Regions from separate parts of the Kitasatospora sp. NPDC003701 genome, predicted to be linked through region 1. Evidence: predicted binding sites of a transcription regulator. Region 1 holds the regulator's gene; the other holds the start of a gene.
What was found. Region 1 encodes HrcA, which represses chaperone genes, less so after heat shock. Its sites were predicted from a motif close to TTNGCACTCNGNNNNNCNGAGTGCNAA; they were not measured.

Region 1 (3,258 bases):
CAGCCGGGTCAGCAGGAAGCTGATCGCGTACACCACGACCGACACCAGCGGGATGACCAGCGCGGCGATCGCGGCGTTGGAGTCGTTGCTGTTGCGGGCGCCGCCCATGAAGCCGCCGTACATCGCGATCCGGGTCATCGCCCCGGCCAGCACCCCGAGGAACCCGGCGATGGTCATCACCGCGACGTCCCGGTGGGCGACGTGCGACAGCTCGTGCGCCAGGACGCCCTCCAGTTCCTCGGGCTCCAGCCGCCGCAGCAGCCCGGTGGTGACGCAGACCACCGCGTTCTGCGGGTTGCGGCCGGTCGCGAAGGCGTTCGGCATGTCGTTGTCGGCGACCGCCACCCGCGGTTTGGGCATGTCGGCGAGCGCGCAGAGCCGGTCGACGGTGCCGTGCAGCTGGGGGTACTGCTCCGGGGTCACCCGGTGGGCGCCCATCGCCCGTTCGGTGATCTTGTCGCTGAACCAGAACTGGGCCACGAACAGCCCGCCGGAGATCAGCACGATCAGTGGCCAGGCGCCGCGCAGCAGCGCGATCAGCAGGCCGGTGAAACCGACGTACAGCAGTCCGATCACGAACACCGTCCCGACCATCCGGCCGGTCAGGCCGCGGTCCGGTGCGAAGCGGGTGTGCTGACCCGAGGTCGACATCGCTGGTCCTCCGTTCGCCGTTCGCTATCGATGCTGCCACCCGGCCGGGCCCTCGGCATCACCCGCGTGCCGCGGAGTGCGGGCAGGATCACCCCGGCGGGGCCGTTCCTGCCGTCGGACCCGGGCCTTACACTGGCAGGTACGGTTCTGGCACTCGTCTGTTCAGAGTGCCAAAGCCGCGGTCCGCCCAGAGCGGCCCGGAACATGCCAGAACGGACACATGTCACCACGGACAACGTGCGAAGAGGGAGGTGCGTGCCCCATGGCCGGTGAGGTCCGCCAGCTCGACGAACGCAAGCTCGCCGTGCTCCGCGCCATCGTCCAGGACTATGTGGGCACCGAGGAGCCGGTCGGCTCCAAGGCCCTCGTCGAACGACACAACCTCGGGGTCTCCCCGGCCACCGTGCGCAACGACATGGCCGCGCTGGAGGAGGACGGTTTCATCCACCAGCCGCACACCAGCGCCGGGCGGATCCCCACCGACAAGGGGTACCGCCTGTTCGTCGACCGGCTGGCCGAGGTCAAGCCGATGAGCGCGCCCGAGCGGCGGGCCATCCGGCACTTCCTGGACGGCGCGGTGGACCTGGACGACGTGGTCGCCCGCACGGTCCGGCTGCTCGCCCAGCTCACCCGGCAGGTCGCGGTGGTCCAGTACCCCTCGCTCTCCCGGTCCACGGTGCGCCACATCGAGCTGGTCGCGCTGGCTCCGGCCAAGGTGATGCTGGTCCTGATCACCAACACCGGCCGGGTCGAGCAGCGGATGGTCGACTGCCCGGGCACGGTCGGCGAGGTGGTCCTCGCGGACCTCCGGGCCAGGATCAACGCGCGGGCCGTCGGCGTGCGGCTGCCCGAGGTGCCGGGGCTGCTGGACGAGCTCCCGGCGATGTTCGAGGCGGCGGACCGACCGGCCGTCACCGTCGTCCTGGCGACGCTCTTCGAGGCGCTCGCCGAGCAGAACGAGGAGCGGATCATGCTGGCCGGCACGGCCAACCTGACCCGCTTCGGCCACGACTTCCCGCTCACCATCCAGCCGGTGCTGGAGGCCCTGGAGGAGCAGGTCATCCTGCTCCGCCTCCTGGGTGAGACCGCCGACGCCGGGATGACGGTCCGGATCGGCCGGGAGAACGCGTACGAAGGGCTCAATTCCACCTCGGTCGTCTCCGTCGGTTACGGTTCGGGCGACGAGAGCGTGGCCAAACTGGGTGTGATCGGTCCGACCCGGATGGACTATCCGGGCACAATGGGGGCGGTGCGAGCGGTGGCACGGTACGTGGGCCAGATCCTGGCCGAGTCGTAGGGAACGACCGGCGTCACACCTGTGACACCGGTACCAGTCGCAAGCACTTCTACAGGCGGAACAAGCGGAGCATTTGGTGGCCACGGACTACTACGCGGTACTCGGCGTCCGACGGGATGCGGGGCAGGACGAGATCAAGAAGGCGTTCCGGCGCCTGGCGCGCGAACTGCACCCGGACGTCAACCCGGACCCGAAGACGCAGGAGCGGTTCAAGGAGATCAACGCCGCCTACGAGGTCCTCTCCGACCCGCAGAAGCGGCAGGTCTACGACCTCGGCGGGGATCCCCTCTCGCCCAACGGCGGAGGCGCGGGCGGCTTCGGCGCCGGCGCGGCCGGATTCGGCTTCTCCGACATCATGGACGCGTTCTTCGGCGCGGCCTCCGGTCAGCGCGGCCCGCGCTCGCGCACCCGGCGCGGCCAGGACGCCATGATCCGGCTGGAGATCACCCTGGAGGAGGCCGCGTTCGGCACCACCAAGGAACTCCAGGTCGACACCGCCGTCACCTGCACCACGTGCAGCGGCGAGGGGGCGGCCCCCGGCACCTCCGCGCAGACCTGTGACATGTGTCGCGGCAAGGGCGAGGTCTCCCAGGTCACCCGGTCCTTCCTGGGCCAGGTCATGACCTCCCGGCCGTGCCCGCAGTGCCAGGGCTTCGGCACCGTCGTGCCGACCCCGTGCCCGGAGTGCGCCGGCGACGGCCGCGTGCGGGCCCGCCGCACCCTGACCGTCAAGATCCCGGCCGGTGTCGACAACGGCACCCGGATCCAGCTGGCCGGCGAGGGCGAGGTCGGCCCCGGCGGCGGCCCCGCCGGCGACCTCTACGTCGAGATCGCCGAGACCACCCACCCGACCTTCCAGCGCCGCGGCGACGACCTGCACTGCACGGTCACCATCCCGATGACGGCCGCCTCGCTCGGCACCCAGGTGCCGCTGCAGACCCTGGACGGGCTGGAGGAGGTCGACATCCGGCCCGGCACCCAGTCCGGCCAGTCGATCCCGCTGCACGGCCGCGGCATCACCCATCTGCGCGGCGGCGGCCGTGGCGACTTGATAGTGCATGTCGAGGTGCAGACGCCCACCAAGCTCGACCCCGAGCAGGAGGACCTGCTGCGCCGGCTCGCGGTGCTGCGCGGCGAGGAGCGGCCCTCCGGCCAGTTCGCGCCGGGCCAGCAGGGGCTGTTCTCCCGGCTGAAGGACGCCTTCAACGGCCGCTGACCGTACCGGCGCCCGGTGGTCCCGCTCCCCGCGGGTCACCGGGCGCCGTCGTTCCCCCGCCCGTACCCCCGACTCCCAGGAACCGCCATGACCG
Region 2 (3,258 bases), on a different contig from region 1:
ACTTCAAGCCGCTCCAGGCGCTCGGCAACCACATCCACAACCACACCGTGGACCACGCCCAGATGAGCAAGGTCGCGCCGGAGAAGCAGAAGTCCGAGATCTGCGACGCCCAGTCCGCGCTGACCCAGCAGTACGGCAGTGCGCCGCTGCTGTTCCGCCCGCCGTACGGGGACGGCGCCAACACCCCGGCGCTGAACACCTCGGTGCAGCAGTGCGGGCCGCGCGCGATCGTGCTCTGGCGCGAGTCGATGCAGATCCACGACATGCAGTACCAGGCGGCGGACAAGAAGCTGCGGCCGGGCGACATCGTCCTCGCCCACTTCCGGGGGCCGAAGGACCTCAAGGGCGAGACGATGACGCAGATGTTCGGGGAGCTGCTGGCCCGGATCCAGGAGCAGGGCTTCGCGGTGGCCCGGCTGGAGGACTACATCCAGGCGCCCGCCACCTGACCGGGCGCTACGGGAGCGCCACCGGCCGGCCGAGCATCATCAGCGGGCCGTGGTCGGTGCGGCAGAGGATCACCGTGACGCTGTTCGGCCCGCTCGGCCTCAGCTGGCGGCGCAGCTCCTCCGGGGTGATCGCCATCCCCCGCTTCTTGATCACCACGGTGCCGACGGCCCGCTCGCGCAGCAGCGCCTTCAGCTTCTTGATGTGGAACGGCAGCACGTCGGTCAGCTCGAAGGCGTGCGCGTAGGGGGTGGCGACCAGCCGGTCCGAGGTGATGTAGGCGATCTTCGGGTCGATCAGCCGGCCGTGCACCTGCTCGGCCACCTCGGCGACCAGGTGGGCCCGGATCACCGCGCCGTCCGGCTCGTAGAGGTAGCGGCCGACCGGTCCGGCCGGCGGGTCGGGCAGGTCGCCGCCGGTCAGCGAGGCGCCGTGCGGCAGCAGGGTGGCGCGGTGCGGGCGGGCGGCCCCGGTGCCGAACCAGAGCACCGCCTCCTTGACGTCGCCGTGGTCGGAGACCCACTCGGCCTCCGCGTCGGCGGGGACGGCCTCGTGCGGGATGCCCGGGGCCACCTTGAGCGCGCCGATCGGGGTGCGCCGGCCGGCCTCGATCGCCCAGGAGAGCGGCGGGGCGTACGCCTCGGGGTCGAACACCCGGCCGCGCGCGGTGCGGCGGGCCGGGTCGGTGAAGACCGCGTCGTAGCCGGTGACGTCGATGTCGGCGACGTCCGCGCAGCGCACCTCGACGAGGTCCGCCAGGCCCAGCGCGGCGGCGTTGGCTGCGGTGGCCGCGCAGGCCGCCGGGTCCTTGTCGACGGCGAGCACCTCGATGCCGGCCCGGGCCAGCGCCAGGACGTCCCCGCCGATCCCGCAGCAGAGGTCGGCCAGCCGGCGCACCCCCAGGTCGGCGAAGCGCCGCGCCCGCCACTCGGCGACGCTGCGCCGGGTGGACTGCTCGACGCCGTTGGGCGTGAAGTACATCAGGTCGGCGTCCGGGCCGAACTTCGCGCGTGCCCGCTGCCGCAGCCGGGCCTGCCCGAACGCCGCCGAGACCAGCTCCGCCGAGTGCTCCCGGCGCAGCCTGGTCGCCAGCGCGAGCTCCTCCTCGGGCGTGAACTCGCGCAGCTCGGCGAGCAGGGACTGCCCCTCGGGGGTCAGCAGGGGCTGCAGGTTCTCGGTCTCCACCCGGCCATTCTCCCCGCTGGGGGCGCCCGCCCGCCCGGGAGCGGTAGAGCGGGAGAACCGGGGCGGGAGAGCCGGAGCGGTCGGGCGGTTACCCGGCCGCGGCATCGCACAGGAGTGCGGCCCGGCGCCCGCCGTCCGAACCGTTCGGGCGCGCCGTTGGCACTCTGGTTGACTGAGTGCTAACCGCGGCCTATGGTCGTCCTTGGCACTCTCCCCATGGTGAGTGCTAACGCGACGACGTGTGTCTGACCCCCGCGACGGCAGGCCCGCAGGTTCGCCACCTACCCGTTAGAAAACCCCGTAATCTCCGAAGGGGAGCTCGGACGTGACCACCAGCAGCAAGGTTGCCATCAAGCCGCTCGAGGACCGCATTGTGGTCCAGCCGCTCGACGCCGAGACCACCACGGCCTCCGGCCTGGTTATCCCGGACACCGCCAAGGAGAAGCCCCAGGAGGGCGTCGTCCTGGCTGTCGGCCCGGGCCGCTTCGAGGACGGCCAGCGTCTGCCGCTCGACGTCGCCGTCGGTGACATCGTCCTGTACTCGAAGTACGGCGGCACCGAGGTGAAGTACCAGGGCGAGGAGTACCTCGTCCTCTCGGCGCGCGACGTTCTCGCCATCATCGAGAAGTAAGCAGCACCGAGAAGTAAGACGTTCCAGCCCGCCCCGGATCCGTGTCCCAGTGACAGGGGCCCGGGGCGTGGTTGTTGGTTCACGTAGTCCGGTGGCCGGCGTGCCGGCCGCAGCCCCGAGGGAATAGGGAACATGGCGAAGATCCTGCAGTTCGACGAGGACGCCCGCCGCTCGCTGGAGCGCGGTGTCAACAAGCTGGCCGACACCGTCAAGGTGACCATCGGCCCCAAGGGCCGCAACGTCGTCATCGACAAGAAGTTCGGTGCGCCGACCATCACCAACGACGGTGTCACCATCGCCCGTGAGGTCGAGCTGGACGACCCGTACGAGAACCTTGGCGCGCAGCTCGTCAAGGAGGTCGCCACCAAGACCAACGACGTCGCGGGTGACGGCACCACCACCGCCACCGTGCTGGCCCAGGCCCTGGTCAACGAGGGTCTGCGCAACGTCGCCGCCGGTGCCGGCCCGGCCGCCCTGAAGAAGGGCATCGACAAGGCCGTCGCCGCCGTCTCCGAGCACCTGCTCTCCATCGCCCGCGAGATCGAGGGCAAGGACGACGTCGCCGCCGTCGCGTCCCTCTCCGCGCAGGACACCCAGGTCGGCGAGCTGATCGCCGAGGCGATCGACAAGGTCGGCAAGGACGGTGTCATCACCGTCGAGGAGTCCAACACCTTCGGTGTGGAGCTGGACTTCACCGAGGGCATGCAGTTCGACAAGGGCTACCTGTCGCCGTACTTCGTCACCGACGCGGAGCGCCAGGAAGCGGTCCTCGAGGACCCGTACATCCTGATCAACCAGGGCAAGATCTCCTCCATCCAGGAGCTGCTGCCGCTGCTGGAGAAGATCCTGCAGGGCGGTGCCTCGAAGCCGCTGCTGATCATCGCCGAGGACGTCGACGGCGAGGCGCTGTCCACCCTCGTGGTGAACAAGATCCGCGGCACCTTCAACGCGGTCGCCGTCAAGGCCCCGGGCTTCGGTGACCGCCGCAAGGCGAT

Region 2: groES (co-chaperone GroES) is a predicted target of HrcA. The motif match lies at 1,789-1,815, and genes of this name have one in related genera.

Annotation. Positions count from the first base shown of each region.
Region 1 covers NZ_JBSFNM010000005.1:130,880-134,137, reverse strand. Annotated here, with positions in the region: gene htpX (zinc metalloprotease HtpX) at 1-651, opposite strand, end outside; gene hrcA (heat-inducible transcriptional repressor HrcA) at 914-1,948, shown strand; gene dnaJ (molecular chaperone DnaJ) at 2,025-3,164, shown strand; gene ACWDRR_RS07005 (16S rRNA (uracil(1498)-N(3))-methyltransferase) at 3,252-3,258, shown strand, end outside.
Region 2 covers NZ_JBSFNM010000020.1:39,723-42,980, forward strand. Annotated here, with positions in the region: gene ACWDRR_RS20470 (polysaccharide deacetylase family protein) at 1-449, shown strand, start outside; gene ACWDRR_RS20475 (THUMP-like domain-containing protein) at 457-1,632, opposite strand; gene groES (co-chaperone GroES) at 1,958-2,263, shown strand; gene groL (chaperonin GroEL) at 2,396-3,258, shown strand, end outside.